3 regions of the Acerihabitans sp. genome follow, and region 3 is predicted to be linked to each of the others. Evidence: predicted binding sites of a transcription regulator. Region 3 holds the regulator's gene; each other region holds the start of a gene.

Region 1 (10,088 bases), on a different contig from region 3:
GTAATGGGAACTGGCGGTCCAGCTCCGATTGCTGCGGCAGGTAGGCTACGCGGGGTTTTTGCCCGGTCGCGAACGACAGGCTTCCCCCGATAGCCGGCAACAGTCCGGCAAGGGTTTTCAGCAACGTCGACTTCCCTGTCCCATTGGCACCGATAACTGCGGTCAGGCTGCCGGGTTCGAATCTACCGTTCAGGACATCGATAATCGCCTGTCCATGGTAGCCGATACTTAATTCTTCTAGTATTATCATGGTAATAAGGATGCCCAAAAAATACCCATCCAGAGAATGCACAGCAGGATAAGACCATATCCTATGCGCCGTAACCCCGAAGCGCAGATAAGATTAGTAGGTGTGGCGAAATTGATTTTGCTGTTATCAGGTCGCATGAAAAGATAAATCCAAGGAAATGTTATACTATAACATACCATGCGCAATAGGTATTGCCAACCACACCCGGGTGTTTTCTGTTAAGGGTCTGCTCGGATTTGCCGGTTTTGCAACGTATTGTCATAATTTTATGGCAATAAAGGATGAGTATTGTGGCAAGAAATGGTAAAAATAATTATATTAGCTACCATGATGGCGGAAATGAGTGTTTACCCGCTGCGTGCTGTGTGCAAATAGCTGCTTTCTAACAACCGCTTTGACTGTTGGTACCTAAAGCTACCCGCAGGTCGTTCTCGTCTTGCAATTAGTGTTAATGAAATTGCAATAGGATTAGACAGTAAGATAATGTAAGCTGATAGTGCCAAACTGCATAAGATCTTCTATCTTTATATAGGGCACATGAACGACATGGATACGTGCTCCTGTCTTAATCCCATGTCAAAGATGGCGGTAATTTGTTTAGCGTTAGGAGGGCTGATATGGATGAGTATTCACCCAAACGACACGATATTGCGCAGTTAAAATACCTCTGCGGCAATTTGTACGACGAGGGCATTGCCAGTTTGGGCGACAGCTACCATGGGTGGGTTAATGATCCCGCATCGGCGATAAATTTACAGATGAATGAATTAATTGACCATATTGCCTCTTATGTGGTGATTTTCAAGCTCAAACACTATAATGAAAGCGATCTGGTCGATCATGTCGAAACCTTCCTTGACGATACCTTTACCCTATTTAGCAGCTACGGAATCAATAATCTGGATGTGCAACGATGGCGCAAAAGCCGTTCACGGCTATTCGGAACTTTCTCAGAGACTGAACTCTGTATTTCCTGAAATAGTAAATGATATTTTAACATACGACAGAACATAAAAGGCCAATATGAACAAGATCGATTATTTAATGCGGTTACGTAAATGCAGGACCCTGGAGACCCTGGAGCGGGTGATAGAAAAAAACAAATATGAACTGTCCGACGACGAACTGGAGATATTCAACTCAGCCGCCGACCATCGCCTCGCGGAACTTACCATGGACAAACTCTATGATAAAGTTCCGGTTTCAGTCTGGAAGTATGTTCGTTAACAGCCATTAAGTGATACTTAATATCAACACTAATAAAAATTCATCTACTTATAGGTGTATTCATCACTCCTTTTTACACCCGTCTATTCCGTGTTTTGCCGCAGATTATCGCGCTACCCCGTGCAAACATGCGTTACAAGTGTGCTGACGCGTCACCGGGGAAGTCTTGGGTTTGAAATAAACACGAATAAAAATGCCATAGCAGCTATCACGGTGTAATGCCGGATAGCCAGTGCATTATATTAACAGGCGCTATTACGCAAGGTATTCTGTTTTTTGATTACCTTGGGAATATAGGGGAGGATGTTATTTCACCAGTGGACGCCATAAACATCCGTATGGCCCGCACTCTCTGTTAATTAATAACCGCGTACGGCCGCAAGGGCGATGGGCTTGCGTCACCTAAAGTTCATGCCAGGAAACGGACGGGGGTCAAAGCAGAGCCTTTTGATTGGGTGGAGGCCCCGCCAGCAACATCCCGGCACACACGTCGCCTGCTACGGCTGCTTCCTTCCGGACCTGACCGAGTTCACAAGTTAGTGTTGCGGGAGCACCAACGGGGCCTCCATTGACGGCTCGTTTTTCCCGAGCGCGGGGCATTATCAATGATGCCCCTTCCAATTGCAAGCCGATACGAAACAAGCGCTGTTTTCTTGGGCAATCGCCAGCGGCGCGGCGGGTATACCGCGGTTTAAGTGCTTTTTCGGCCAGCCGGGTTATGCCACTATGTGGCCCTGGACTTAATACACATCCTATCTATGCAACCAGATGAATGAACCTATCGATACATTTCGTCAACGGGTATTCCAGATTGTCGACGCCATTCCCTGCGGCCGCATCGTCACCTATGGCGATGTGGCCCGGCTCGCGGGATCGCCGCGCGCCGCCCGGCAGGTGGGCGGCATACTCAGCCGGTTGCCCGCGGGCAGCAGGCTGCCATGGCATCGGGTGGTCAACCGTCATGGGGGGATATCCCTTCCCGGAGCAGGCTTCACGCGGCAGAAAACCGCCCTGGAAGCGGAAGGGGTGGAATTTGGACCCGGGGACGTAATCGAATTGTCGCGCTATCGCTGGGTATGGTGACGCACGTCCGATGACGTAAAAAAACGCCCTTTACGCAAGGGCGTCTGATTCGATAGCCAGCAGGCGTTACAACTGATTTGGCGCGGGAACGCTGCTTGACGGCGCCACTTGGGTGGGAGACGTCAGCGGCACGGTAGAGGCCGCCGCGGGCCGCGTCGGCATGGCGACGGCTTCCACCGGCACCAGCGTCAGATCCTGTTTGGTGCCGCCATTGTTGATAACCGACTTCACCTGTTCGGTAATAAACATCAGCCGTCCGTCGACGGTTATCGCCGCGCTCAGCAGGATGCGCGCATTGGGCTGGATTTGCGCCGGATTGAACGGCAGCACGAAGCTGAACGGCGCCTGTTTTCCTTCGGTGCGTACCACACGTTGCGCAATAACGGTTGACGGCGTATCGCTTATCGAGGCATCGGACAGCGTTACGGTCAACACCGCGTCCGGAGGCAATGCGATACGTTGCCTGATCCATACGGTACCCGATACGCTGGGTTGCCTTAAGGCCTCCGCTTGCTCAGCGGTACCCGGGGTTTTGAACGCCGGGGTAGCCACATGATGACCTTTATCAGCGCACCCCGCCAACGTGACCGCCAGCGCGGCGCCGGCTACAACTTGCCAGAGTTTCATATTTAACATCTCCTTCTTATTATTAGCTCATCATTTCACCGGTACTGAGTGACGGTGAAGTCGTGGTGGCTGAACCACCTAAGAATTTAATCATGGCACAGGATCCTGATATTTTCCTGTCGGTTGCATTCGCGCAAGCCGCATTTGCGCTTATGCTCTTTGCAAGCAGGTCGTCATTTCCGGCATAGTAGCCGGCGAACCCTTTGCTACAGGAGCGTATATATGACCCGCAAACTTGATCTTCTGCTAAACCTGATAAAACTCGAAACGAGGGAAGAAGGTCTCTTTCGCGGTCAAAGCGAGGATTTGGGCCTGACCCGGGTTTTCGGCGGCCAGGTGGTGGCCCAGGCATTATATGCCGCGCGGCAAACGGTGCCGCGCGCGCGGCACGTCCATTCCTTTCACAGCTATTTTTTACGTCCCGGCGATGTCGGCCAGCCCATTGATTACCACGTGTCCGTGCTGCGCGACGGCAACAGTTTCAGCGCCCGCCATGTCAGCGCCATCCAGCGGGGCCAGCCGATATTCTATCTTACCTCGTCGTTTCAGGCGCAAGAGGCGGGGTTTGAACACCAAAGCGCCATGCCCGAGGTGCCGGGCCCCGAGGGGTTGCCCTCGGAGCGGGAAATCGCGCTGACGCTGGCAGGCCAGCTACCCGAGCCGCTGCGGCGCAAACTTATCGGTGAGAAACCCATTGAAATGCGCCCGGTCGTTTTCCATAATCCCTTCAAAGGCGCCGTGGAAAAACCGGTGCGCCATGTTTGGCTGCGGGCCGCCGGCCGTCTGCCCGACGACAGGGAATGCCATCAGTTCCTGCTGGCCTACGCCTCCGATTTCAACTTCCTGCCGACGGCGCTCCAGCCGCATGGCGTGGGATTTTTCGAGCCAGGCATGCAAATCGCCACCATCGATCATTCCATGTGGTTCCATCGGTCTTTCCGCTTCGACGATTGGCTGCTATACGCCATTGAAAGCCCCTCCGCGTCCGGAGCAAGAGGTTTTGTGCGCGGGCAGATTTTCCGCCGCGACGGTGTGCTGGTCGCCTCGACGGCGCAGGAAGGGGTCATGCGCCACCACGCCGCGTGACTTCGGCGGCGGGCCCGGCGAAACGCGGCGTGGTGCGTAAATCGTAAATGCAGACAGGGGCGATCAATCGCCCCTGTCTGTTTTCCTTGGTGCCGGCTTATCGTGTCCCGGCGGCGGGATAATTATTCGTTATAAGCATTTTCGCCATGGCTGTTGACATCCAGGCCTTCGCGTTCCTGTTCTTCGGAGACACGCAGACCCACCACCATATCGGCGACCTTGAAGCCGATAAAGGCCACGACGCCGGACCAGACCAGACAAACGATCACGCTGAACAGCTGAACCCAGAGCTGATGCCCCATGGTAACGCCCTGTGCGTAACCCACGCCGCCGAGTGAGGCGGAAGTGAAGACGCCGGTCAGCAGACAGCCTACGATACCGCATACGCCATGCACGCCGAATACGTCGCACACATCGTCCACCCGCAGCCATTTCTTCAGGGCAACCACACCCCACAGTCCGGCCACGCCGCCCACCAGGCCAATCACCAACGCGCCACCGACGCCGACGGTACCGGCGGCGGGAGTGATGGCGACCAGACCGGCGATACAACCTGAACAGGCACCCAGTAAAGAGGGTTTGCCGCGCAGCATCCACTCGACGAACACCCACGACAGGATAGCGCCGGCGGTAGCCATGACGGTGTTGAGGAAAGCCAGTGCCGCGATTTCATTAGCGGCGCTGGCGGAACCGGCGTTAAAGCCAAACCAGCCCACATACAGGATCGCGGTACCGGTAAAGACCATCGGCAGGTTATGCGGTTTAAACGCTTCCTTGCCGAAGCCTGAACGTTTACCCAGCATATAGGCGCCAACCAAACCGGCGCTGGCCGCGTTGATATGCACCACAGTACCGCCGGCGAAGTCCAGAGCGCCCTGCGCCGCCAGATAACCGCCCGCCCACACCATATGCGCCATCGGCAGATAGGAGAACGTCAGCCATATCACCACAAAAATCAAAACCGCGGAGAAACGGATACGTTCCGCCAGCGCGCCGACGATAAGTCCGACTGTGATACAGGCAAACGAGCATTGAAACGCGACGTGGATCAGTTGATAGAATGTGCCCGTCAGCGCGGTCAGCTCAATATTCTTCAGCATGGTCCAGCCGAAGCCGCCGAAGAAGGGGTTACCCTCGCTAAAGGCCAGGGAATAGCCGTAAATCAGCCACAGCACGCACACCATGGCAAAGGTGACCGCAACCTGGGTCAACATGGACAGCACGTTTTTGGCGCGCAGCAGGCCGCCGTAAAACAGCGCAATCCCCGGTAAGGTCATAAACAGCACCAATGCGGTGCTTATCATCATAAAAGCGTTGTCGGCCTTGTCAGCAACAGGCGTTGCGGCCATGGCCCATGTCGGCAACAGTGCCACTGCGCCCAGGCCGGTCAATGAGACAAGTTTCTTCATTTTCATCCATCCCTATCCACAAAATTCGCGCTGGTGTCGTTAAAGTGCTGCTTCGTCGGTTTCACCGGTACGAATCCGGATAACCCGTTGTAACTCAGCAACAAAAATCTTTCCGTCGCCGATTTTACCGGTATACGCCGCTTTACTGATGACATCGATAACTTCATCAAGCTGATCGTCGGCAATGGCGATATCAATTTTTACCTTGGGCAGGAAATTCACGCTGTATTCAGCCCCGCGATACAGTTCGGCATGGCCCTTTTGCCGTCCAAAGCCTTTGACCTCGGTGACCGTCAGCCCTTGGATGCCCACAGCAGAAAGTGCTTCACGCACATCTTCTAATTTAAATGGTTTAATCACCACGGTTACCAGCTTCATATGTTCCCCCTCAAGAATTTGGATCCGAACTTGCAATCGCTACGCCTGAGTAAAGCAAAGCATGTGCCACAAATGTTTTGAAATAGAAATTTACCGTTCGTCGCCCGCCAATACAGCAAACGCCGCCCAGCGCGTCATACGGGCGCCGGCGGCGCGCAGAAAAACACCGGCGGCGCGCACCATGACGGTGCGCGCCGCCAGATAACGGTGCAGAGGGGGGACATATCGCTATCGGGATGCTCAATCCCGGTGCGCGTTGCGGTTAACCGCTTACCGGCAACGGCGCAGACCAGGGTGAACACCCCTGAGCCGACGTTGGCCGCCGCGCCGGGTATCGTCAGCCGTGGCGCGCGCCGGCGACCATCACATCGGCGGCAAGCGCCTTGCCGGCCTGCTGGAGTTGGTACATCTGGAAATAGCGGCCCTGTTGTTTTAACAACCCTTCGTGCGATCCCCGTTCCACCGCTTCGCCCCGGTGGAGTACCAGTATTTCATCAGCCTCGACGATGGTCGACAATCGGTGCGCGATAACCACCAGGGTCGTCTGCTGGCGGATGGCCGCCAGCGCGAGCGAAATCGCCTGCTCGGTGCCGGAATCGATATTGGCCGTGGCTTCGTCGAGGATCAGGATTTCCGGCGTCAGCACCAGGACCCGTGCCATGGCCAACAGCTGTTTTTGCCCGACGGAAAGGGTATTGCCCTGTTCGCCAAGCTCGGCATGGATGCCGCCCGGCATGGCCCTGACCAGCGCCGCCAGCTGCACCTGCTCCAGGGCGCGCCACGCTCTGGATTCGGAGATATCGCGCCCCAGGGTAATATTGAGGAATACCGTGTCCGCCATGACCACCGGATCCTGCTGGACGATGGCGACCCCTTGTCTGAGCACCCGATGCGTCAGGCTGGCGATTGGCCGGCCATCGAGCAGTAATCCGCCCTGGCTGAGGGGATAATAGCCCATGATTAAATTGGCCAGCGTGCTTTTACCGCTGCCGGTATGCCCCACCAGCGCGATAAAGCGCCGCGACGGCACCGTGAGCGAAATATGCCGTATTACCGGCGTGCCGGCGCGATAGGAAAAGCTGAGATCGCGAATATCGATACGTCCGCTTTTCAACGGCCGGTCGTCGTCGCCGTACCGCTGCCGGTCGCCATCCATCAGTTCGAAGATGCGTTCGCCCGCCACCACCGCCTGCTGCAGCATGGATTGCTGGGTGGTGAGCTCAATCAACGGTTCATTCAGCCGGCCGAGATAATTGATAAAGGCATACAGTACCCCGACCCCGACGCTGCCCTCCGGACTGAAGCCGAACAGCATCAGCAAACCGCACAATACCAGCGCCGACAGCAGGCTAAGCAGTGGGCGCAGTAAAAAGCCCTCCAGGCGCAGGGTTTGCATGCGCGCCAGGTAATGGGCGTGGCTGGCATCCGCCAGCCGTTGACCAAAACGCCCCTGCTGGCGGAACTGCTGGATGACGCTCATGCCGCTTATCGCTTCATTAAAGCCGTTGTTGATATCCGCCAGGTAGGCGCGCAGGCGACGCACGATAGGCGTACTGAAGTGCTGGTATATCATCATCACTATCGCCACCACCGGGAAAATCACCATCGAAATGGCGGCCATGCGCCAGTCCAGCATAAACATCGCGATAAGCATCGCGCCCACCAGCGCGATGCAGCGCAGCACCGTCGCCATCACCGTGACGTAGAGATCCTTCACCACCTCGGTGTCGTTGGTCACACGCGAGATAAGCTGGCCTACCGGCTGGGTATCAAAGGTGCTCAATGGCTGGCGCAGCGCGGCGTCCATCACCTCGGTGCGCAGTTGCTGCACCACGTCGAGCGCCGTTTGGTTGAACAGCAGCGCCTGGTAATAGCGCAGGGAGGCGGACACCATTTGCAAGGCGATATATCCCAGCGCCAGTCCGGTCACCAGCAGCGGCGGAAAGATTTTCATCGGCACGACGCGATCGATAAAAAAGCTGATGAGCACCGGACCGGCGACTTCCGCGCCGGCCGCCAGCCACAGCATAATCACCGCCAGCGTCAATGGCTTGCGGTGAGGCCGGCTATAGGCCAGCAGTCGTTTCAGGGTTGGCCACAGGGTCTGCCATTTACGCATCGGCCGCCTCCTGTCCGTCCGGATCGGCGCTGAGCGCCGCCTCCAGTTGCTGGTAACGGAACATATCGCGATACCACCCCTCGTCCTGCAACAACTGCTGATGCCCGCCCCGCTGGGCAAGGGTGCCGTGGCGCAGCACCACGATTTCATCGGCCGCGCTCAGCGCCGACAGCCGGTGGGCGGTGATAATCAGGGTGCGTCCCTCGCCCCACTGCCTGAGATTGCGCAAAATGGTATGTTCGGTTCGCCCGTCCACCGCGGACAGCGCATCGTCGAAAATCAGGATTTCCGCGTCCAGCAACAGGGCGCGGGCGATGGACAGACGCTGTTTTTGCCCCCCGGACAACATCACGCCCCGTTCGCCCACCTCGGTTTCATAGCCCTGCGGCAGCCGCAGGATATCCTCATGCACGCAGGCAAGCGTTGCCGCCCGCTCGATATGTTCACGGGTGGCGTCGGGCCGGCCGAGGGCGATATTGCGCGCCACGGTATCGGAAAACAGAAACGGCGTCTGGCTGACCACCGCCAGGCGGCCGTGCCACTGATCAAGGGACACGTCGGCCAGGCTCATGCCGTGGAAACGTATTTCGCCTTGGGTGACGTCGAAATGGCGCTGCAGCAGCGACAGCAAGGTGCTTTTACCGGCGCCGGTCGGCCCGCAGATCCCCAGCACCTTTCCCGGCGCCAGCCGCAAACGGATATGCTCAAGCGTCGGCTGAGGCGTGCGCGGATAGCTGAAACTCTCGACGTCAACCTCAAGCACGCCGCGCCCGGCGGGAAGACTGCCCTTGCCGTCCATCACCTGCGGGGCTTCGTCCAGGGTTTGGCGGATGCGGCTATAGGCGGCGCTGCCCCGCTCGACAATATTAAACATCCAGGCTAACGCCAGCATCGGCCAGATCATCAGGCCCAGATACATGATAAAGCTGGTTAACTGTCCAAGCGTCAGCTGGTTGTTCATCACCATCCAACTGCCGCCGCCGATGGCAAGCAAATTGGAAAAGCCGACGGTCAGGTAAATGGTCGGGTCGAAACGCGCGTCGATGCGCGCCACCCGCATATTTTTCGCGCCTGCGTCGGCCGCCACCTGTACAAAGCGGTCCGACTGGTATTCCTCCAGACCAAACGCCTTGATCATGCGGATGCCGGTCAGGCTTTCCTGTGTTTGGTTGTTGAGCGAGGAAAACGCCGCCTGGGCGGTTTTAAACCGCCGGTGCAGCTCATCGCCGTTATGTTTGATCATCAGGGCCATGACCGGCATCGGCAGCAGCGACAGCATGGTCAGTTGCCAACTGATTTGCACGCTCATCACCACCAGCACCGACAGGCCCATTACCAGCGAGTCCACCAGGGTCAACACCCCTTCCCCGGCGGCGAATACCACGCGGTCCACATCGTTGGTGGCGCGCGCCATCAGATCGCCGGTGCGGTGGCGCAGGTAGAATCCCGGCTGCTGGCGGCTGAGCAAATGATAAAAACGCGCGCGCAACTCTACCGCCAGCTTATACGAGGCGCCAAACAACAGCACACGCCAAACGTAGCGCAGCAGGTATACCAGTACGGCGGTAAGCGCCATGGCCCCAAGCCACATCATGATCATGCGCGTGGAGGCCCGGTGTTCCGTCACGCCGTCGACAATCACCCCGACCAGTTTGGGTGGGATAAGTTGCAGTATGGCGATGACGATCAAAAGTAACACCGAACCCAGATAGCCCCGCCATTCGCGGCGAAAATACCAACTTAATTGTGCAAATAATCTCACGCAGTAATATTCCAGACTTATTAGAGGAAACCCGCCGCGGGGAAAGATCAATTATAACGGCAATACGGTGGTATTTTTGATTTGTTCCATCGCGAAACTGGAGGTCACGTCGATAAGGCCGGGTACGCCGTTCACCAGACGCTTATA
Region 2 (10,088 bases), on a different contig from region 3:
TCAGTGCGTGACCGGCTGTCACAGGTAAAAACGCGGCGTTTGCCGTAAAACCACGCGCGCGCGCGCGTCGGACCGCGCGCCAAACGGCGGCGATGCCGGGCCATGCGCCGGGCGCGCGGGTGCGTCAGGACGGCGTTTTTTCACCGTGCCGGGCGACGATATTATCCCGCAATCTGATGATTTCCCGATTGAGCCGCTGTAGCTGGGCAAGCTCCATATCGGCGCTGCCAAACAACGTCTCGGACAGGCACGAAGATTCATTCTCCAGCCGCTGTCCTTTATCGGTGATCGAAATCATGACCTGCCGTTCGTCCTCGGGATTACGTACGCGCTCGATAAACCCCTCGGTTTCCAGCCGCTTGAGCAGCGGCGTCAACGTACTGGTTTCCAACGCCAGCGTGTCGCCGATGCTGCCGATCGATTGTTTGCCCTGCTCCCATAATACATTCAGCACCAGGTACTGCGGGTAGGTCACGCCCATGGCGTCCAGCAGCGGTTTGTAAAGCCGCTTGATGGCGATGGAGGTAGAGTAAATGGCATAGCAAAGCTGCTCCGCCAAAAGGGGACGATGTACCACGGCATGCTCCTTAAGCAAGGGTCTGAACAGCATCATAACATCGTTAATATATTATTAGCTATCGCGATAACAAATAGCTTGACATCCTAGTGGGCACTGCTATTGTTATTGCCATATTATTTATCGAGATAATTATTATCAGGATAAGTAATATGTCCATTAACTCGAAACGAGGAAATATTTATGCTGCAGAAAACACTGACACGCATTGCCGCCGGGCTGGCCTTGGCATTCGCCGTCCAGGGCGCCGCGATGGCGGGCCCGATTAAAAATATTGTCTTGGTGCATGGGGCGTTTGCCGACGGTTCCGGCTGGCAAGAGGTGACCCGCATCCTCGATAAAGCGGGTTACCATGTGGCCATTGTCCAGGAACCGCAGACCTCTCTGGCCGACGACGTCGCGGCAACCCGTCGCATCCTCGGGCAGCAACAGGGAAAATCTCTGCTGGTCGGACACAGCTATGGCGGCTTTATTATCAGCGAAGCCGGGCAGGATCCCTCGGTCGCCGGCCTGGTTTACATTGCCGCGTTACAACCGGAAAAAGGTGAGACCCTCGCCGGTCTGTCAGCTAAAAATCCTCCGGCCACGAAAGGCATCGCTGAAACCGCCGATCATTTCCTCTATCTGAAACCCGAGCTTTATCACGCCGATTTCGCCGCCGACCTGCCCGCGACACAGGCCAGCTTTATGGCGCGTTCCCAGGTGATGCCCGCCGCCGCCATTTTTAACACGCAGGCATCGGAACCGGCCTGGAAAACCAAACCAAGCTGGGCGCTGGTCGCAACCCAAGATCGGGCCATCAATCCGGATCTGGAACGGTTTATGGCCAAACGCGCGCAAAGCCAGGTTGTCGAAGTCAAGGCCAGCCATGCGGTCTTCGCCTCGCAGCCGCGCCAGGTCGCCGAGCTGATTGAGAAAGCCGCTCAAAGCCTGTCGGAATAACCCGGTCCGGTAACGCAACGGCAACGCTAAGCCATTTTCCCGGCTGGAACGGCGAAAATGGCTTGGACTCCCACAAGGGTAGCCTAACGCTATACCGAATGTCTTTTGCCCTCCCGCGCTGTTCTTTGACCCTGTGAAAAGGGTAAAATCCCAGGGTTAAGCTATCGAGGCCGAAAAATCATGCTTTCGTCACGCTATTGCGGCGGCTGAATAATATTATGATCCGGGTTGTTTCCCATCAAATCAAGGAGTCAAGGTGTCACAATTACCCAGTTGTCCCCAGTGTGGTTCCGGTTTTACCTGGCAGAACGCAGAGCAGTTCAATTGCCCCGAATGCGGCCATGAATGGTCGGTAGTTGAGGTATCGGCCGCCCCAGGCGAGGAGTTGATGGTCAAGGATGCCAACGGCAACCTGCTGACGGATGGCGACGCGGTTACCGTCATAAAGGATTTAAAGGTGAAGGGCAGTTCCTTGACGCTGAAAATCGGCACGAAAGTGAAAAGTATCCGTCTGGTGGCAGGGGATCATAATATTGACTGCAAAATTGACGGCTTCGGCCCGATGAAACTGAAATCGGAATTTGTGAAGAAAAGCTGACGGGCAAACGTAATTCTGAATGGACGGCGCATGGAAACGGCATGGTTGCCCTGGGATACCCTGAACCATCATCAGCGGCGCGTGATGCTGGCGGCATGCAAAACGACTTGCCAGGGACGGGGCGACCAGAAGCGGATACTGTTTGACCTTTACACAAAATGGCCTGGAAATAACGTCTAAAATTTCCATGAATTAACACTGGGCTATTTATAATGTGAATCATCTATTTTGTTACTTGTTTATATTTATGGCTTAATATTTTCCCACCAAGGTAAATATATTTTTTCCGCTTGATAATATCTTATTCAATGACAAACATTAAATCCCCCGCCATGATACGCATCCCCGGTTGGAAGTCGCGTTTATTCACGACTTAAGGATTTTTTTCAACAGAAAAGACATGCGGAATAAAATTTTATGCCTCCTATATATTCTATAAATTCAGCTAACTATGTTTCTTTACCTGTAGTCGATGATGCTGATGCGGACATGGCTGAGCACGCATTGGCCGACCACACCCCTTCATCTCGGGTAATCGGTGAACCTCTCTTTTTACCTCAAGCGTCCACCAACCGAGACGCCGCCGTCAAATCATTGATAACAATTACGGAAAGTTTGTGCCGTGGCCTGGATAGATCAGTCGGCGATTTATTGGCGACCCTCAGGGATAAGGAATTACCCGAAACGGAAAAGATGCTGGCCACCCTGAATAATATGCTCGAGCAGGGCGCGGAAATTCCGTTTTCCACCTCCCCGGGCACGCCGGAACATCAGTTGGCGCTGCATCTTCGTCAGGAACTGCGTGACAACCCCGCCGGGACATTTTATGAGCGTGGCCGCCGGATGATTGATTTTATCGGCGCGGTCATGCGCAATGATTTTACCGTTATCTCCGACGGCGCGCCGCGTCGCATCGCAAATGTCATCAGCGTGGCGACACGCACCGGCACTATCGTGGCGTTTTCCACCCTGCTGCGGCAGATGGTTGGCTTTGCCCTGGAAAATAATTTCCGCCTGCTGGGCGCGACGGCGTCCTTACCGCCGCGCCTTATGGCGGGCGTTTTTTCCATGTTGCTGGGACCGGGACTGAATCTGGCCGGCGGGATACGCGATGAAATGAACGGCACCGCGACCAACGTCTCACGCGCTTCCCGCATTTCCATGGGAATGATAAGCGCCGGCGCGCTGGTGGTGATGGCCAGCCACAAACCTGATTATATCTTCGGAACGCTGATGGGATCTATTGGGGTCCAGACGCTCACCTATACCCTGATGCGGGATCTGCTTCAGCTGTTTTTCCCTTTGCACGATAATGGCGGTATAAACGTGGGCGGACTTGTCAGCTGCAGCCTGTTTTACGGTGTGGCGCAAGTGGCGCTTGGCGTCGCCATGGCTGAATTCGCGCCGCATTCCGGCGCTGGTTATGCCATTGATGAAGCCGCTCGGATTGGAAAACATATGGCGGCCTGGGCTTCCGCCGCCGGTGCCGCCGCCATGGTTATCCAGCCGAACATTATCCATGACCTCCTGCGCAGCGCTTTTAATGCCCTTGCCGAGGCCTTTGACGAGCTGCAACGCCCGACGCTGATGAACTGGTTCTCGACGTCGCATGACGGCCTGCGGCCTCATAACCGGACCAAGGCGCCGCGTTCCGGGCGTGAAAAGCCGCCGGCGCGGCGGGAGGGGGTGCGCATAGGGTTACGCCGTCCGCGTATCGGCAACGGATACTGGCCAACCGCCGATCAGGCCGCGGAACAATTTCTCACCACTAACGCCATGCGTACCTCCAACTTTACCGCAGCGGTAGGTGTTTCCCTGACGGCGGCCTCGGTACTGGGCACGACGCGCTTATCCCATTTCGATCAAATGATGGTGATAAATCACCTGGTCGCCGCGGTATTGGTGGTGGGCTATCCGCCCTTTGTCGGGGCGCATGTGAAGCAAGACGCGGCGCCTGCGCCGGGCCATCAATGAAAAACGCTAATGTTTATTTAACCAGAGCCGCTTGTTTGCTGATTCACGGATAAAGTCGAACTTACTCTGGTTGGTCGAGGATATGCGCTTTCTTTCTGAGGAAAGGAAGCGTATCGCCAGCTGAAATATGGCGGAAAATCTGAAGTGGACTGAACCGATTACTGTTTTATTGCCTGACGGCATGGTCAAGAAATAGGCAACTGGCGACGCCTGCAACCACATTCCGCATTAAGGCATAAAATCACTGATGTAACAGATTGATATTGAATGATTTAATTTAAGTTAATTGTTTAGCCATTTGATTAAATTTTTTCATCATTTTTTTTATGGCAAAGTTTGAATGCTCCGTTTATGGTTATCTGGAAAGCCGAGAAAAAATGAGGCGGGATGGGTTGTTCATGTTTTTATGGTCTTCACCAACACGTCATAATATGTTACGCAGAACGGGAGGTATTATCCTCCATGTAAACATTTTGTCACACGGGTCTGTGTCGCCGGGTAAAATAAGCGCTTGAAAGGTGATTGGGATTTAATTTTAGCCTATATTAGGCGCTACAAAGTTACCGTGACGGGGAAAAAGGACTCAAAAACGCATCGTTTTTCGCATCAAATGTGATGCCCAATTGGCAAAATAGGCATTTGACATGCAAGCGGTAATTATATTACAACCTATAAATATTATTGATTAATCACCAATAAATAATCATCAGCCGTGGCTATTTTATTAACAAATTACCGGGGTGTGAATGGACGGATCATTAATTTTTTGTAAAGATGCAATTTTGCGATTTCGTTCAGACTATGATGCTTTGACGGCTATCCCATTGTTGTCCCTGCAAACGTGCCTGGAGGAGGACGATCCGCTTTTTTTGTTAAAATATTTTCGCCATCCTGTTATTATCGAGGAAGACACCACCTTAGCGCATATATTCCTGGCCATTGAACCCTGGGCGACAATGCTAGGTGTCTATCTCGACATCGATGTCATGGCATATATTGATGAACTCAGGAAACCCTCACAGGCGGAATCGGTATTTGACTGGATTGGCATCCAAAAAGTGATCTCGATCCATCGCGCCTATCAACACCAGGACATTAAACCCGGTGAGGATTTTACCGCCTATTTAAATCGTAAACGCGTTCCAACAAGGCGTTTTGATATTGAAGCCGACTATACCGCCAATGGTTATAAAATAAATGATAAAGAACATTATAGTATCAGCGGCGATATCCATACCATCAAAAACGTGCCGGTGGTGGTGAGTAACAGACAGGTGATGGCTAGCTATGGCTATGAAAAGGATAATCTCCTGAACAGGAAGTATCCCGGGGTGGTGGTGAACAATAAGATCAGATATATCCAGGGCGAGATTGATTTTACTTTTTATGAAGCCATGGAAGCGATTTTCAACGATGGGTTATTTTATTACTCTCCACAGGCTGCGAATGACAATATGGCGATGATAAAAAAGATGGCTGAAATGCTCGAAAGCAATGAAGTCTCAAACGCCGCGGATGACACTCATGAAAACTCGGATAATACTGATAATATCTCCCATAATAAAAAAATGACCATCAGCATCACCGAGGAGGCGCTGGATCCCATGGTTGATCATATTGAAGCGGAAAAGGTATATTGGCGTTACATAAAATCACTGTGCGATTCCAATAGCGAACTGCCCATCAGAATCGGACATATCGAGGAAGCTTCGCTGCCGGAATATCGTTTTTCCAATTTTATCATGGAGGATATCTAAAAAATGCCTGCCGGCAGGCTTGGTGTCGCCAGGCTTTAATTCAAAAGAGGATGACGCCGGTCAAGGCGTCACCAATGATTATTCGTAGCGCCGGAAATAAATTTCCAGCCGGAATTGCAATTTGCTGAGCACAGTACTGAACATCAGGTAGATAAACGCTGCCTCGATATACAGTATCAGGGGTTCATAGGTTACGGATACGATACGCTGCGCCGCCAGGAACATTTCCGGTACGGTTATTACCGCCGCCAGCGAAGTGTCCTTGATGAGTGAAATAAATGAATTGGCCAGAGGCGGCAGCGAGACAAATACCGATTGCGGTAAAATAACCCGGCGCATGGCCTGGTTGCTGCTCATGCCGATGGCATAAGCGGCTTCCCACTGCACCTTAGGCACCGACAGGATCGCTCCGCGGATAATTTCCGAGCTATAGGCCCCGACGCTCAAGATAAAGCCTATCAGCGCGGCTGGAAACGCATCAAGCGTAATACCCGCGCTGGGCAACCCATAAAATATCAGGAACAGCTGCACCAACAGCGGGGTGCCGCGAATCACCCAGACATAAAAATCGGCAATCCCTTTAAGCGGCTGCGGACCGTACAGACGGATCAGCGCCACCACAAAACCCACCGCCAGCCCGCCGATAAAGGAGAGGATCGCCAGCGGCAGGGTAAACATCACTCCGGCGGCGAACAACCGCCAGAAGGAGTCCAACATCAGTTGTAGCCAGGGCGGCATCCGCTAGAGCTCCTGTTCCGTAAAATAAATTATTTAGAGATGTCCTGACCGAAGTAACGAACGGCGATGGTCTTATAGGTGCCATCCGCTTTCACTTCATCCAGCGCGGTATTCAATGCTTTCACCAGGTCGGGTTGATTCTTGCGGATCAGAATGCCGGAAGGGGCGTTGGCGTCCTGGGTGGCGACGATTTTCAGCGGCGCGTCCGGTTTATGTTTTTTGAAATCAAGGAAGGATAAATTGTCATTTAGCGTCGCGGCCGCCCGGCGGCTCAGCACCAGGTCCAATGACTGGTTAAAACCATCGGTAGGCACCAGATCGGCACCGTACTTGGTCGCCACCTGGGAATAATTACTGGTCAGGCTTTGGGCGGCCTTTTGCCCTTTCAGGTCATCGAAACTCTTGATGGTGGTATTGTCGTCACGCACGATCAGCACCACTTTTGAATCGATATAGGGCTGGGAAAAATCATATTTCGCCTGGCGTTCCGGGGTAATGCCCACCTGGTTGATCACCGCGTCATAACGTTTGGCGTCCAGGCCGGCAATCAGGCCGTCCCATCGCCCTTCGATAAATTTCGCCTTGACGCCGAGCTTGGCGGCGACGGCCCGGCCGAGATCCACGTCAAATCCCACCAGCTTATCGCTGCCGTCATGGTAGGTATAAGGCGCATAGGTGCCTTCGGTGCCAAAGGTAATGGTGCCGGCGGCTTTAATTGCCGCGAGGCCGTCTTCCGCCTGTGCCTGTACCGCGGTGATAAGCAGGGAGCCGGCTAAAAGTGCTAAAGTCATTTTTTTCATCGTTATTCCTGAAGTGACAAAGTTAAGGGGCGCACGGCGCGCAGACCTGAAGATGTCGGAATGCTAATCCACTTTGGATTTTCCAATAAATGTTATTAAGTAATTAGAAAGTACTTAAAATTATAACAGATAGTTTAATAAGAACTTTAGTGCATCAATACAGTGGTTACAAGCGAAAAATGTGGCCTCTGTAACCCGGCCGGTTCGGGTTATACTGGAATGAGACGATAGCCCCGGCGGTGGACGTTTTCCCGTTTGACAGCCTTGTTAACAGGATGGGAGTATCATGAACGACAGCGATCTTTTAATGCTTAGCACCCGTATCGGCGCGGCGCTCGCCCGGACCGGCGGATTTATCACCTGCGCCGAGTCTTGCACCGGCGGCTGGGTGGCCAAGTCCCTTACCGACGTCGCCGGCAGTTCGGGCTGGTTCGAGCGCGGATTTGTCACCTACGGCAACCTGGCCAAATCCGAGATGCTGGGTGTCAAGCCCAGTACCCTGGAACAGCATGGCGCGGTCAGCGATCCGGTGGTGCTGGAAATGGCCCGCGGCGCGCTGGCGGCGGCGGCGGCGGATTACGCCGTCTCCATTAGCGGTATCGCGGGGCCGGACGGCGGGACGCTGGAAAAACCGGTCGGCACGGTCTGGTTCGGCTTTGCCGGCCGGCAGCGCGCGGCATTCTCGCAGCTGATGCATTTTGACGGGGATCGGGATGACGTGCGGCGCCAGGCGGTGCATTTCGCCCTAAAAACCGTATTAGACACATTTCTCTGAAAATGTGCTTGATACTGTATGATTGTACAGTATAATTGGCATCAGTATCGGCATAGATGTTTGGCGAAAAGAGGGTAGCGATGTCGCTCCCTGCTTGATAGGAGTTGAAATGGCTATTGATGAGAATAAACAAAAGGCGTTGGCAGCGGCATTAAGCCAGATTGAAAAACAGTTTGGCAAAGGCTCTATCATGCGCCTGGGTGAAGATCGTTCAATGGATGTTGAAACAATCTCCACAGGTTCTCTTTCCCTTGATATTGCACTGGGCGCCGGCGGTTTGCCCATGGGACGCATCGTTGAAATTTACGGGCCGGAGTCGTCGGGTAAAACCACCCTGACCCTGCAGGTGATCGCGTCCGCGCAGCGTCAAGGCAAAACCTGCGCGTTTATCGATGCCGAGCATGCCCTTGATCCCATCTACGCAAAAAAACTTGGCGTGGATATCGACAACCTGCTGTGTTCGCAGCCCGACACCGGCGAACAAGCCCTGGAAATCTGCGATGCATTGACGCGTTCCGGCGCGGTTGACGTTATCATCGTCGACTCCGTGGCGGCGCTGACCCCGAAAGCTGAAATCGAAGGGGAAATCGGCGATTCGCACATGGGACTGGCGGCACGTATGATGAGCCAGGCCATGCGTAAACTGGCGGGTAACCTTAAGAACGCCAATACCCTGCTCATCTTTATCAACCAGATCCGTATGAAGATTGGCGTCATGTTCGGTAACCCGGAAACCACCACCGGTGGCAACGCGCTGAAATTCTATGCCTCGGTACGTCTGGATATCCGCCGCATCGGCTCCGTCAAGGAAGGCGAAGTGGTGGTGGGCAGCGAAACGCGCGTCAAAGTGGTGAAGAATAAAGTCGCCGCGCCCTTCAAGCAGGCTGAATTCCAAATCCTGTATGGCGAGGGCATCAATATCCGCGGCGAACTGGTGGATCTGGGCGTTAAACATAAGCTCATCGAAAAAGCCGGTGCCTGGTATAGCTATAACGGTGAAAAAATCGGCCAGGGTAAGGCCAATGCCTGTGTGTTCCTGAAGGAACGCCCGGAAATTGCGGCGGATCTGGATAAAAGACTGCGCGATATGCTGTTGAACAGCCCGGAAACCACCAGTTTTGCCGGCCCAAGCGATGAAGTTGATGAAAGCGCCGCCCATGAGAGCAGTGAAGAAGCATAACGCTTCCACGGCTTGGGGGCGGGTATCATGCGCCGCCACGGTCGGTAGCTTATGAGCACGCTGCTCGATCGCGCTTTACGTTTGCTCACGTTGCGCGATCACAGTGAAGCGGAGCTGCGCCGCAAACTGGCGGCACAGCCGGCCGCCAGGCGGCGTTTTAAAGCAAGGCCGGCAGTGGACGCGCCGGACGCGCCTGATATCACCGAAGCCGAGATCCAGGTAGTGGTCGATTACTGCCTGCAAAATGACTGGCTGGACGATGCGCGTTTTGCCCTGCGTTATGTGAACAGCCGTAGCAAAAGAGGATATGGCGAACAAAAAATACGCATGGAGCTGCTGCAAAAGGGAATAAACAGGGAAACCATAGATATCGCCTTTACCGAGGCACAAATCGATCGGTCGGCACAGGCGCAGGACGTTGCCTGGAAGAAATTCGGGCAACCTCTCCCACCCGATCGGGAGGCCAGGGCCAAAGTGCAGCGTTATCTCCTTTCACGCGGTTTTTCCTACGATGAAATCCGATCAATTTATATAAATTTTTAATTTGATGGCCTGTGGGATTTTACTTCCCTCCAAAGAAAATTTATCTTATTCCCACTTTTGAGTTCGTGAACGCTACTGTAGCGCCCCAATACTGCGCTATTCTGTTTCCGATCCGTTCGTTTAGCTTGATTCCGGGACAACTATGAGCAAGAGCACCGCTGAGATCCGTCAAGCGTTTCTCGATTTTTTCCATAGCAAAGGCCA
Region 3 (10,088 bases):
CCCTTATTGCGACCTGCTACGGCCCGGTCGATCAGCGGATACTGCAGTGCGCCCGGGACATCCGGCTGCTGGTGTGCGACGTGGACGGCGTCCTGTCGGACGGTCTTGTCTACCAGGGCAATCAGGGCGAGGAGCTCAAGGCGTTTAACGTGCGCGACGGCTACGGCATCCGATGCTTACTGACATCGGGCATCGAGGTCGCTATTATTACCGGCCGGTCCGCCAAACTGGTGGAGGATCGCGCGCGCACCCTGGGGATTACCCATCTCTACCAGGGCCGGTCGGATAAGCTTTTGGCCTTTGAGGATCTATTGGTTAAACTATCTTTAACAGCGGACCAGGTCGCGTATATCGGCGATGATCTTATCGATTGGCCGGTGATGGCGCGGGTCGGACTCAGCGTCGCGGTGGCCGACGCGCATCCCCTGCTGCTGCCCAAGGCCGATTATGTGACGCATATTGCCGGCGGTCGCGGCGCGGTACGTGAAATCTGCGATTTAATTCTGCTGGCGCAAGGGAAGCTTGATGATGCCAAAGGGCAGTCGGTATGAGTAAAACAAAATGGTGGGTCACCATACTGCTGGTCTTGGTGGCCTTGGTGTTAATCGGCCTGAATCTGACCGATAAAGACGGCGGACAGAGCGCGGTGGCGCCCGATGCCGGCGAACCCACCTACCAGAGCGAGCATACCATTACCCTGGTATACAATCCGGTGGGCGCCATGAACTATCGGCTGATCTCCGAGCACGTCGAGCACTTCGCCGTCGAGCAGATTACCTGGTTTACCCAGCCGGTGGCGACGATGTACGATGAAAATAAAGTCGCCACCTGGACAGTCCGGTCCGATCGGGCCAAGCTGACCAATGATAAAATGCTTTATTTATACGGCCATGTCCAGGTTGATAGTCTGACCGAAACCTCGCAGCTGCAGCGCATCCGAACCGATAACGCTGTGGTGAATCTTGTTACGCAGGATGTTTCCTCCGACGACGAGGTGACGCTATATGGCATCGGATTTAATTCTAAAGGCATGAAAATGCGCGGAAATCTGCGGAACAAAACTGCCGAGCTGATTGAAAAGGTTAAGACCTCTTATGAAATCCAAAACCCAAAATAAAATCTATACCGTTTTTGCGGCCGGCGCGTTGCTGCTGGCAAGCGCCAACGCCCTGGCGATGACCGGCGATACCGACCAGCCGATCAATATTGATTCCGAGCAGCAGGCGGTCGATATGCAGACCAATGTCGTCACCCTGACCGGAACGGTGGTGGTTAAGCAAGGGTCCATCGACATCCGTGCGGATAAGGTCGTTATCACCCGCCCGAACGGCGAACAGGGCAAGGAAGTGGTCGAGGGCTACGGCAATCCGGTGACGTTTTTCCAGATGCAGGACAACGGCAAGCCGGTGAAGGGCCATGCGCAAAAGGTCCGCTATGAGCTGGCCAACGATTTTGTGGTGCTGACCGGCGATGCGTATCTTGAACAGCTCGACAGCAACGTCAAGGGCGACCGCATTACCTACCTGGTGAAAAAACAGCAGATGGAAGCCTTTAGCGATAAGGGTAAACGGGTCACCACCGTACTGGTGCCGTCACAGCTGCAGGATAAAACCCCGGCCGGCGCGGCGCCTAAAGCGACCGCGGCGCCCAAATCCGGCACTAAATAAGAGTATTGAACCCATGGCAACATTAATCGCAGAAAACCTGGCTAAAGCTTATAAGGGCCGCCATGTGGTGGAAGACGTCAGCCTTAAGGTCAGCTCGGGGGAAATCGTCGGGTTGCTGGGGCCGAACGGAGCCGGCAAGACCACCACCTTTTACATGGTGGTCGGCATTATCCAGCGCGACGCCGGGCGTATTATCATTGACGACGACGATATCAGCCTGCTGCCGCTGCACACCCGCGCCCGGCGCGGCATCGGCTACCTGCCGCAGGAGGCGTCCATATTCCGCCGCCTGAGCGTGTTCGACAACCTGATGGCGGTATTGCAGATCAGAAACGATCTGACCGCCGCGCAGCGCGAAGACCGCGCCAACGCCCTGATGGAAGAATTCCATATCGCCCATCTGCGCGATAATCTTGGCCAATCCTTATCCGGCGGCGAGCGCAGGCGAGTCGAAATTGCCCGCGCCCTGGCGGCGAACCCTAAATTTATTTTGCTCGATGAGCCTTTCGCCGGCGTGGACCCGATTTCCGTTATCGATATCAAGAAAATTATCGAGCATTTGCGCGATAGCGGACTCGGCGTGCTGATTACCGATCATAATGTGCGCGAAACATTGGACGTCTGCGAACGCGCTTATATCGTAAGCCAGGGGAAACTCATCGCCCATGGCACACCCGCCGAAATCCTGCAGGACGAGCAGGTGAAGCGTGTTTATCTGGGCGAAGAGTTCCGCCTCTGATAAGGTGTCCTGAAGTGAAAGCCCCAAGAGGTTAATTGACGCATTATATGAAGCAAGGTTTGCAACTCAGGTTTAGTCAGCAGCTAGCCATGACTCCGCAGTTACAGCAGGCAATCCGCCTGCTGCAATTGTCTACGCTTGAACTTCAGCAGGAAATCCAGACCGCGCTGGAAAGCAATCCCTTACTTGAGCAAACCGATGTCCATGAAGAAATAGATTCACACGACCTGCCCGACAGCGAATCCCTTGACACCCGCGAGGCGATGGAACAGAAGGACATGCCGGAAGAACTGCCGCTGGACGCCACCTGGGACGAAATGTATTCGGCCGGCACCCCTTCGGGCACCGGCACCGACTACCGCGATGAAGAACTGCCGATTTACCAGGGTGAAACCATCCAGACCCTGCAGGATTACCTGATGTGGCAGGTGGAGCTGACGCCGTTTTCCGATACCGATACCGCCATAGCCACCTCCATTGTCGACGCGGTGGATGAAACCGGTTACCTGACGGTGCCGCTGGAGGATATCCTGGAATGCATCGGCGACGACAGCGTTACCATGGATGAAGTGGAAGCGGTGCTCAAACGCGTACAGCGCTTCGATCCGGTGGGCGTGGCGGCGCGCGACCTGCGGGATTGCCTGCTGATCCAGCTGTCGCAGCTGTCCAGGGACTTCCCCTACATTAACGAAGCCCGGCTTATCGTCAGCGACTATCTCGATCTGCTGGCCAGCCATGATTTCCGTAGCCTGCTGCGCTCTACCCGGCTGAAGGAAGAGGTGCTGAAATCCGCCATGGCGCTGATTCAATCGCTCGATCCGAGGCCCGGTCAATCGATCAATACCACCGAATCGCAATATGTGATCCCAGACGTCCTGGTGCGCAAAGTGCATAACCGCTGGACGGTGGAACTGAATACCGACAGCATTCCCAATCTTAAAATCAACCAGCAATACGCGGCGCTCGGCAATACCACCCGCAATGACTCGGACGGACAGTTTATCCGCAGCCACTTGCAGGAGGCGCGCTGGTTGATCAAAAGCCTTGAAAGCCGTAATGACACCCTGCTAAAGGTGACCCGCTGCATCGTTGAACAGCAGAAGGCCTTTTTTGACCAGGGCGAGGAGTATATGCGGCCCATGGTGCTGGCGGATATCGCCCAGGCCGTGGAGATGCATGAATCGACGATTTCCCGCGTAACGACACAAAAATATCTGCACAGCCCGCGCGGCATTTTTGAACTGAAATATTTTTTCTCCAGCCACGTCAATACCGAGGGGGGAGGCGAAGCGTCTTCCACGGCCATACGCGCGCTGGTGAGAAAATTAATCGCCGCGGAAAACCCGGCAAAGCCGCTCAGCGATAGCAAGCTGACCACCCTGCTTTCCGATCAGGGCATTATGGTGGCGCGGCGAACCGTGGCAAAATACCGAGAGTCTTTGTCCATCCCGCCGTCAAACCAGCGTAAGCAAATGGTTTGACCTCTACAGAGAAGGAAGACACTATGCAGCTGAATATTACCGGACAGCGCGTTGAAATCACCGATGCTTTGCGCGATTTCGTTACCACGAAATTTTCCAAGCTGGAACAGTACTTCGACCGGATCAATCAGGTATATATTGTTCTGAAGATCGAAAAAGTCCAGCAGATTGCCGAAGCGACGATCCATGTCAACGGCGGTGAGCTGCACGCGACGTCAGAGGCGGACGATATGTATGCCGCCGTCGATTTGCTGATCGACAAGCTGACGCGCCAGTTGAACAAGCACAAAGAAAAACTGAAACAGTACTGAATTCACTGTAGCCTACATCGCTACCTAACCTCACATCGGCTCGTTATCCGTACGATAACGGGCCGATGAGTCTTAAAGGTGAAACCGCGCCTTAAGTGAAATGAAATGACTAACGATACAGCTTTGCAAATAAACACGGTGTTGAGCCTTGAGTGCACCCGCGGCTCCATCCACTGCCAGAGCAAAAAGCGCGCGCTGGAAATTATCAGCGAGCTGGCGGCCAAGCAGCTCAACCTGGCGCCGCAGCTGGTGTTCGAGGCCGTCTTGACCCGTGAACGCATGGGCAGTACCGGTATCGGCAACGGTATCGCCATTCCGCACGGCAAGCTGGAAGAAGACACGCTGCGCGCGGTCGGGGTATTTATCCGCCTTGAGCAGCCGATTGCCTTTGACGCCATTGACAATCAACCGGTGGATTTGCTGTTTGCCTTATTGGTGCCGGCCGAGCAGTGTAAAACCCATCTGCATACCCTGGCCCTGGTGGCCAAGCGCCTGGCCGATAAAACGGTCTGCCGTCGCCTGCGCGCCGCGCAAAGCGATGAAGAACTCTATGCCATAATGACGGAAACGGAAGCCGGGTCTTAACGCGCCGGGTCGGATTGCCTGCCCGGCGCTGTACCGACCAGCGGGGTTGAATTGGCGTATAGCTGAAAGCGTCGCCAATGGGTCAATAAAAATACCAGAGGGGAGTCGTCATGGTGCTGATGATTGTCAGCGGTCGATCCGGTTCAGGGAAATCAGTTGCGCTGCGCGCGCTGGAAGATATGGGGTTTTATTGCGTCGATAACCTGCCGGTGGTGCTGCTGCCGCAGTTGGCCAATACGCTGGCCGACCGGAATATCTCAGCCGCGGTGAGCATCGATGTGCGCAACATGCCCGAGACGCCCGAGATCTTCGAGCACGCCATGAACAACCTGCCGCAAAGCTTTTCGCCGCAGCTGTTGTTCCTTGACGCGGAACGCAGCACCCTGATACGGCGTTACAGCGATACCCGGCGCCTGCATCCGTTATCCAGCAAAAACCTGTCGCTGGAAAGCGCCATTGACGAAGAGAACGAACTGCTGGAACCGCTGCGCTCCCGCGCGGATTTAATTATCGACACCTCGGAGATGTCGGTGCATGAACTGGCGGAAATGCTGCGCACCCGGCTGCTGGGCAAGCGCGAGCGCGAACTGACCATGGTGTTCGAGTCCTTCGGCTACAAACATGGCCTGCCCATCGACGCCGATTATGTCTTTGACGTGCGCTTCCTGCCCAACCCGCACTGGGACCCCAAGCTGCGACCGATGACCGGGCTGGATAAACCGGTTGCGGCCTTCCTCGACCGGCATACCGAAGTGCATAATTTTATCTATCAAACGCGCAGTTACCTGGAGTTATGGTTGCCGATGCTGGAAACCAATAACCGCAGCTACCTGACCGTGGCCATCGGCTGCACCGGCGGCAAGCACCGCTCGGTCTATGTGGCCGAACAGTTGGCGGACTATTTCCGTTCGCGCGGTAAAAACGTCCAGTCCCGGCACCGCACCCTGGAAAAGCGTAAACCATGACGGTCAAACAAACGGTGGAAATCAAGAATCGTCTGGGCATGCACGCCCGGCCGGCAATGAAGCTGTTCGATCTGGTGCAAAGCTTTGACGCGGAGGTGTTGCTGCGCAACGATAGCGGCACCGAGGCGGAAGCCAGCAGCGTCATCGCCCTGCTGATGCTGGACTCCGCCAAAGGCCGTTTAATCGAGGTGGAAGCCAGCGGCCCGGATGAAGTTCAGGCGCTGGCGGCGGTTATCGAGCTGTTTAACGCCGGTTTTGACGAAGACTGATCAGGCGCGGCTCAGGCTATCGGTGGCCACCGCCTTGAAGCCGGCAAAGTCCCGGCTGTCGCGCAGCCTGGGCATCGAGCGTTCGCGCACGAAGGTGACGAACAGCTCATAGATCGCCATCGCCTCTTCATAATCGGTCTTATTGATCGCCAGCAGAAAAATCACGTAGGCGGTTTCATTCTCGCCCCAGGCTATGCCCTGCGGCGCCAGGATGGTGTAAATTACCGTCTGTTTGGCCAGTAATCCCAGTGAGTGCGGCAATGCGATGCCCTCGGCCAGCAGGGTGCTGACGATAGCCTCGCGCTCCACCACCGATGGGTAAAAATCCTTATCCACCACCCCTTCCCGTTTTAACTGGCCGCACACCTGTTTAAACAGCGCCTGTTGGCTCAGCGGCCGATCGACAATCATAAAATGCCGCTCGGAAAAAAACTTTTCCAGCATATAGGAGCGGGTGCGGTCCACCAGCACCAGTTTGCCGAGCTGTTCAAGCTGGTAATCGCTGGGAAACGGCGCCAGCACCATGACCGGCTTGTTTTTTTCGCCGATCCGGGCGGTGGAAATAACAAAATCCTCCTCAAGCGCCGGCAGTTTTTCATATTCCCGCAATGAAATCACCTGCGTCACGGCAATCTGCGGATATTTGCGCTTGAGCATCGCCTGGATCATGCGCACCGTCGAGTTGCCGCTGTCGCAGACCAGAAGCGCCTGGGGATGGCGCTGGTAGCCGATATTATAGTGCCGCTCCAGGCCGACGCCGATATGCAGGACCAGGAAGCCGATTTCGTTTTCACTGATCACATAAGGGGTATATTTGCCCCAGCTGGTTACCGCCGCAAGCGTAACGTCATACGCCATGGGATAGTGCTGTTTGATATTGGCCAGCAGCGGGTTGGGAATGGTGATTTGGTAGCGCACCCGGGTGATCATGGTCTTGATATGGGTCAGCAGGTCGGCGCGCAGCTGGCTGTCGTTTTGCAGGTCATAGTTATAGTGGCTATTGATATAGCTGAGGATATAGTCCACCAGCGTTTCGTCGTCATCGGCGTTAATGGCGGAGGGGTTGATTTCCTGTACCCGCCGGGCGGCGATATGAATGCGCAGATAATTTTCCTCCGCCGCCGAGAAACCCTTGCCGGTCAGGGGTTCGATCAGGCGCACCAACTGGGCGGACGCCGTTTTAATCCGCTCGTCCACCTCCTCCATCGGGAAGTCCGGCAGCGGATAACCTTCCCTGATACGCTTGACCGCCACCGCGCTGTACAGCGCCAGGTATTGCTCACCCTCGTCGGTGAGCTTGATGCCGCTGGCCAGCAGGCTTTGATGCCACGCCGGCGTCAGCCGGGGCAGGATATCGAACGGCAGCGCGCCGCTGGCCAGCAGATAGCCGTCATGCTCGTCAAGCGACAGTGAATACATCAGATCGGTCAGGCACACCCGGACCGACGACTCCTTGCCGAACAGCTTCATGCCGTGGCGCGGTTTGGTCTCAATGGTCAGATCGTAGCGGGACAGACGTTCACGCACCTCGGCCATATCGCTTTGCAGCGTGCCGCGGCTGACATACCATTCGTCGGCCACATCCTCCATCTTAAAGGCATAGGCCGAGCTTAAAAAGCGCACCATCAGCGCCGGAATACGCTCGGCGCTGGAGCGGGGCGTGTGGTTTTGGCGCGGCGCCTGCCGGGAGAGCGCGGCAAACAGCGGCTCATCTTCGATTTTTAACTGATAGCCGCTGCCGCGGCTTAAGATAAACTGCGCGCCATGCCCGGCCAGAATGGCGTTCAGCGCCTGGATATCGGCCCGCACCGTCCGGGTCGATACCGAAAAACGCCTGGCCAGCTCTTCCTGCGGCAGCGATTCCGCCTGTAATGCGTCAAACATATTGGCCAATCGCTGGTTAGGAAATCTTACCATGACCTATACAACCTGCTTTTTTACCAGCGCCAGCAGCGTCGCCACGTCCTGCGGGCGGGTATTGCCGGTGGTTTTATCAATGATCGAGCTGTAGATATGCGGGATGATGCGTTTAACCCCGGCATCCAGCGCTATCTGCAGGATCTGGGCGAAATTGTCCAGATCGATGCCGCCGGTCGGCTCAAGATAAAAATCATAACGCGCGCAGGCCGCCGCCACCGCCCGGTATTCATCCAGGTGATCCAGCCCGCCCATGGGGAAAAACTTAATCGAGCTGCCGCCCATATCCTTTAGCAGGGCAATGGCCGTTTCGATAGGGACGATACCGTCGGGCGCCTTGGCGCTGAGCGGGCCGGTGGATATTTTCACCAGCCCCGGCCGCCCGCTGGGCGATACCAGGCCGTTGACCAGGGTATCGGCCTGGCCGAGCAGCGCGCGGCTCGCGCCGACGCCGGTAAACACCTGGTTGACGTGCTGTGGTTGCAGAACGCCGGCAAGGGCGCTGACCATCGCCGACTGGTTTGGATCGCCCGCGCCCAGGCCGACCGACAGCGCGTTATCAATCAGCGCGGCGTAGGCGCGCATATCCTCGATGGCCGTCGGCACGTCGGGATAGTTTTTCGACAATACGCCGACCAGCACATGACCTTCGGCCGCTTGGTATATAGCGCGGGCGTTCTCTTTGGAACCGGCCAGAACGTTCAGGCAAACCCGGTCGCGGTAATAATTGGGGGTTAAATTCATCAACGGGATCCTTTTCCTATTTCACTGATGCGTGAACAAATAATATCAAGCTGGGCCGGGGTCACGCTGCGCACATCCACCTCGATAATGCCCGCGTTCGCCTTATAGCCGCGAAAATAAATCGCCGGGTCGCCCTTTTTTAGCGCCGAGACGATATCCGCCGTGGCGACGCCCACCACCTGCTCGTCAAAATGGATCTCGGTCCGGGCGATGTCGCGTCCCGCGCCGTCCCAGACCACCCGCGCGCCGATGCCCGCCAGGGTATTCAGCCGGTCGATAAACGGCGTCATTTTGGCCACCATCTCGTCGCCCGACTCTTTTTCACGCACCAGATAGCTTTCGATGGCCTGGGTCAGGCCCAGTATGCCTTCCTTGCCGACCTTCATTGCCCGGCCGATGCCGCCGCCCTGCATCTTGACCCACTCCACCGCCTGCGTTTTACCGATAACCAGCCCGCTGGTCGGCCCCTCAAGCGCCTTGGCGCCGCTGTAGATAACCAGATCGGCGCCCTGGCGGTAATACACCGCCAAATCCTCTTCGGCCGCGGCGTCGACAATCAGCGGCAGATGGCGGCCATGGGCAATCTGCGCCGCCTGCGCCACCGACAATATGCTCTTTTGCACGCAGTGGTGCGATTTAATATACAACACCGCCGCCGTGTGTGGACCGATGGCCGCCTCCAGCTGCTCCGGCGAACACTCGTTGGCATAACCGGCTTCCACCACCTTGCCGCCGCCCAACGCCACCATGGTGCCCACCGGCGCGCCAAAATTCACGTTATGGCCCTTGGGCAGCACGATTTCATGCGGCACGGCCAGTGGCGCGGCATGCAGATTCACCAGCAGGTTAAGATCGTCCTTAACGATAAACGCCGCCACCGACTGGGCAATGCCCGCGGAAGCGCAGGAAACGATAACCGCGCTCTCAACGCCCAGCAAACCGGCCAGATAGGCGCCGGTCTTATCCACCAGATCCTTCATTTCAAAATAATGATTCAGGCCCAGATTGACCGCGTCGACCACATCCCGGCGCGGGGTGGAAACCCCCAGGACGGTCATGCGGCCCGAGGCGTTGATCACTTCTTTCAGTTGATATTTTTCATAAATCGAAGACATGGGAGGTTTTTCCTTCGTCCGTTAACAAACAAACGCCCGCCACCACCGCCGCCAGCGGGATCAGCTGCTGCTCCCCGCGCACGGAGTTTCCCTCGGCATCGATAAACACGCAGGGAGCGGTGCGAACGTCAAACAGGGTTATATCCGCGTCGCAACCGGGTATAAGCCGTCCTTTTTGCGACAGACGCAGCGCGTCGGCCGCGTGCAGGGTTACACAGTCAATCACCTGGGCGAGCGTCATGCCGAGGGTGAAAAATTTGGCCATCACCGCCGCCAGGCTATGTACGGGTCCGTC

The links. The regulator sigma-54, encoded in region 3, starts transcription at its own class of promoters, with help from an activator protein. The targets are predictions, from matches to a motif close to GTTGGCACANNTTTCGCTNT.
Region 1: glnK (P-II family nitrogen regulator) is a predicted target of sigma-54. The motif match lies at 6,112-6,131, and genes of this name have one in related genera.
Region 2: VGC33_RS19380 (amino acid ABC transporter substrate-binding protein) is a predicted target of sigma-54. The motif match lies at 7,556-7,575, and genes of this name have one in related genera.

The regions. Positions count from the first base shown of each region.
Region 1 covers NZ_DASWOM010000138.1:2,232-12,319, forward strand. The annotation lists gene VGC33_RS22270 (metal ABC transporter ATP-binding protein) at 1-250, opposite strand, end outside; gene tomB (Hha toxicity modulator TomB) at 868-1,227, shown strand; gene hha (HHA domain-containing protein) at 1,274-1,477, shown strand; RNA gene ffs (signal recognition particle sRNA small type) at 1,940-2,036, opposite strand; gene VGC33_RS22290 (MGMT family protein) at 2,246-2,560, shown strand; gene VGC33_RS22295 (YbaY family lipoprotein) at 2,627-3,187, opposite strand; gene tesB (acyl-CoA thioesterase II) at 3,410-4,273, shown strand; gene amtB (ammonium transporter AmtB) at 4,396-5,682, opposite strand; gene glnK (P-II family nitrogen regulator) at 5,722-6,060, opposite strand; gene VGC33_RS22315 (SmdB family multidrug efflux ABC transporter permease/ATP-binding protein) at 6,398-8,179, opposite strand; gene VGC33_RS22320 (SmdA family multidrug ABC transporter permease/ATP-binding protein) at 8,172-9,941, opposite strand; gene VGC33_RS22325 (Lrp/AsnC family transcriptional regulator) at 9,993-10,088, opposite strand, start outside.
Region 2 covers NZ_DASWOM010000114.1:70,852-80,939, forward strand. The annotation lists gene VGC33_RS19350 (MarR family winged helix-turn-helix transcriptional regulator) at 125-577, opposite strand; gene VGC33_RS19355 (alpha/beta hydrolase) at 761-1,519, shown strand; gene VGC33_RS19360 (zinc ribbon domain-containing protein YjdM) at 1,776-2,117, shown strand; gene VGC33_RS19365 (hypothetical protein) at 2,769-4,091, shown strand; gene VGC33_RS19370 (hypothetical protein) at 4,838-5,848, shown strand; gene VGC33_RS19375 (amino acid ABC transporter permease) at 5,927-6,586, opposite strand; gene VGC33_RS19380 (amino acid ABC transporter substrate-binding protein) at 6,616-7,386, opposite strand; gene pncC (nicotinamide-nucleotide amidase) at 7,673-8,161, shown strand; gene recA (recombinase RecA) at 8,271-9,341, shown strand; gene VGC33_RS19395 (regulatory protein RecX) at 9,393-9,884, shown strand; partial or broken gene VGC33_RS19400 (alanine--tRNA ligase-related protein) at 10,027-10,088, shown strand, end outside.
Region 3 covers NZ_DASWOM010000134.1:13,435-23,522, forward strand. The annotation lists gene kdsC (3-deoxy-manno-octulosonate-8-phosphatase KdsC) at 1-551, shown strand, start outside; gene lptC (LPS export ABC transporter periplasmic protein LptC) at 548-1,117, shown strand; gene lptA (lipopolysaccharide ABC transporter substrate-binding protein LptA) at 1,095-1,667, shown strand; gene lptB (LPS export ABC transporter ATP-binding protein) at 1,681-2,406, shown strand; gene rpoN (RNA polymerase factor sigma-54) at 2,454-3,887, shown strand; gene hpf (ribosome hibernation promoting factor) at 3,911-4,198, shown strand; gene ptsN (PTS IIA-like nitrogen regulatory protein PtsN) at 4,304-4,783, shown strand; gene rapZ (RNase adapter RapZ) at 4,894-5,748, shown strand; gene npr (PTS phosphocarrier protein NPr) at 5,745-6,017, shown strand; gene VGC33_RS21820 (BglG family transcription antiterminator) at 6,018-7,934, opposite strand; gene dagF (2-dehydro-3-deoxy-phosphogluconate aldolase) at 7,938-8,678, opposite strand; gene VGC33_RS21830 (DgaE family pyridoxal phosphate-dependent ammonia lyase) at 8,678-9,793, opposite strand; gene VGC33_RS21835 (EF_0837/AHA_3915 family putative deacetylase) at 9,777-10,088, opposite strand, start outside.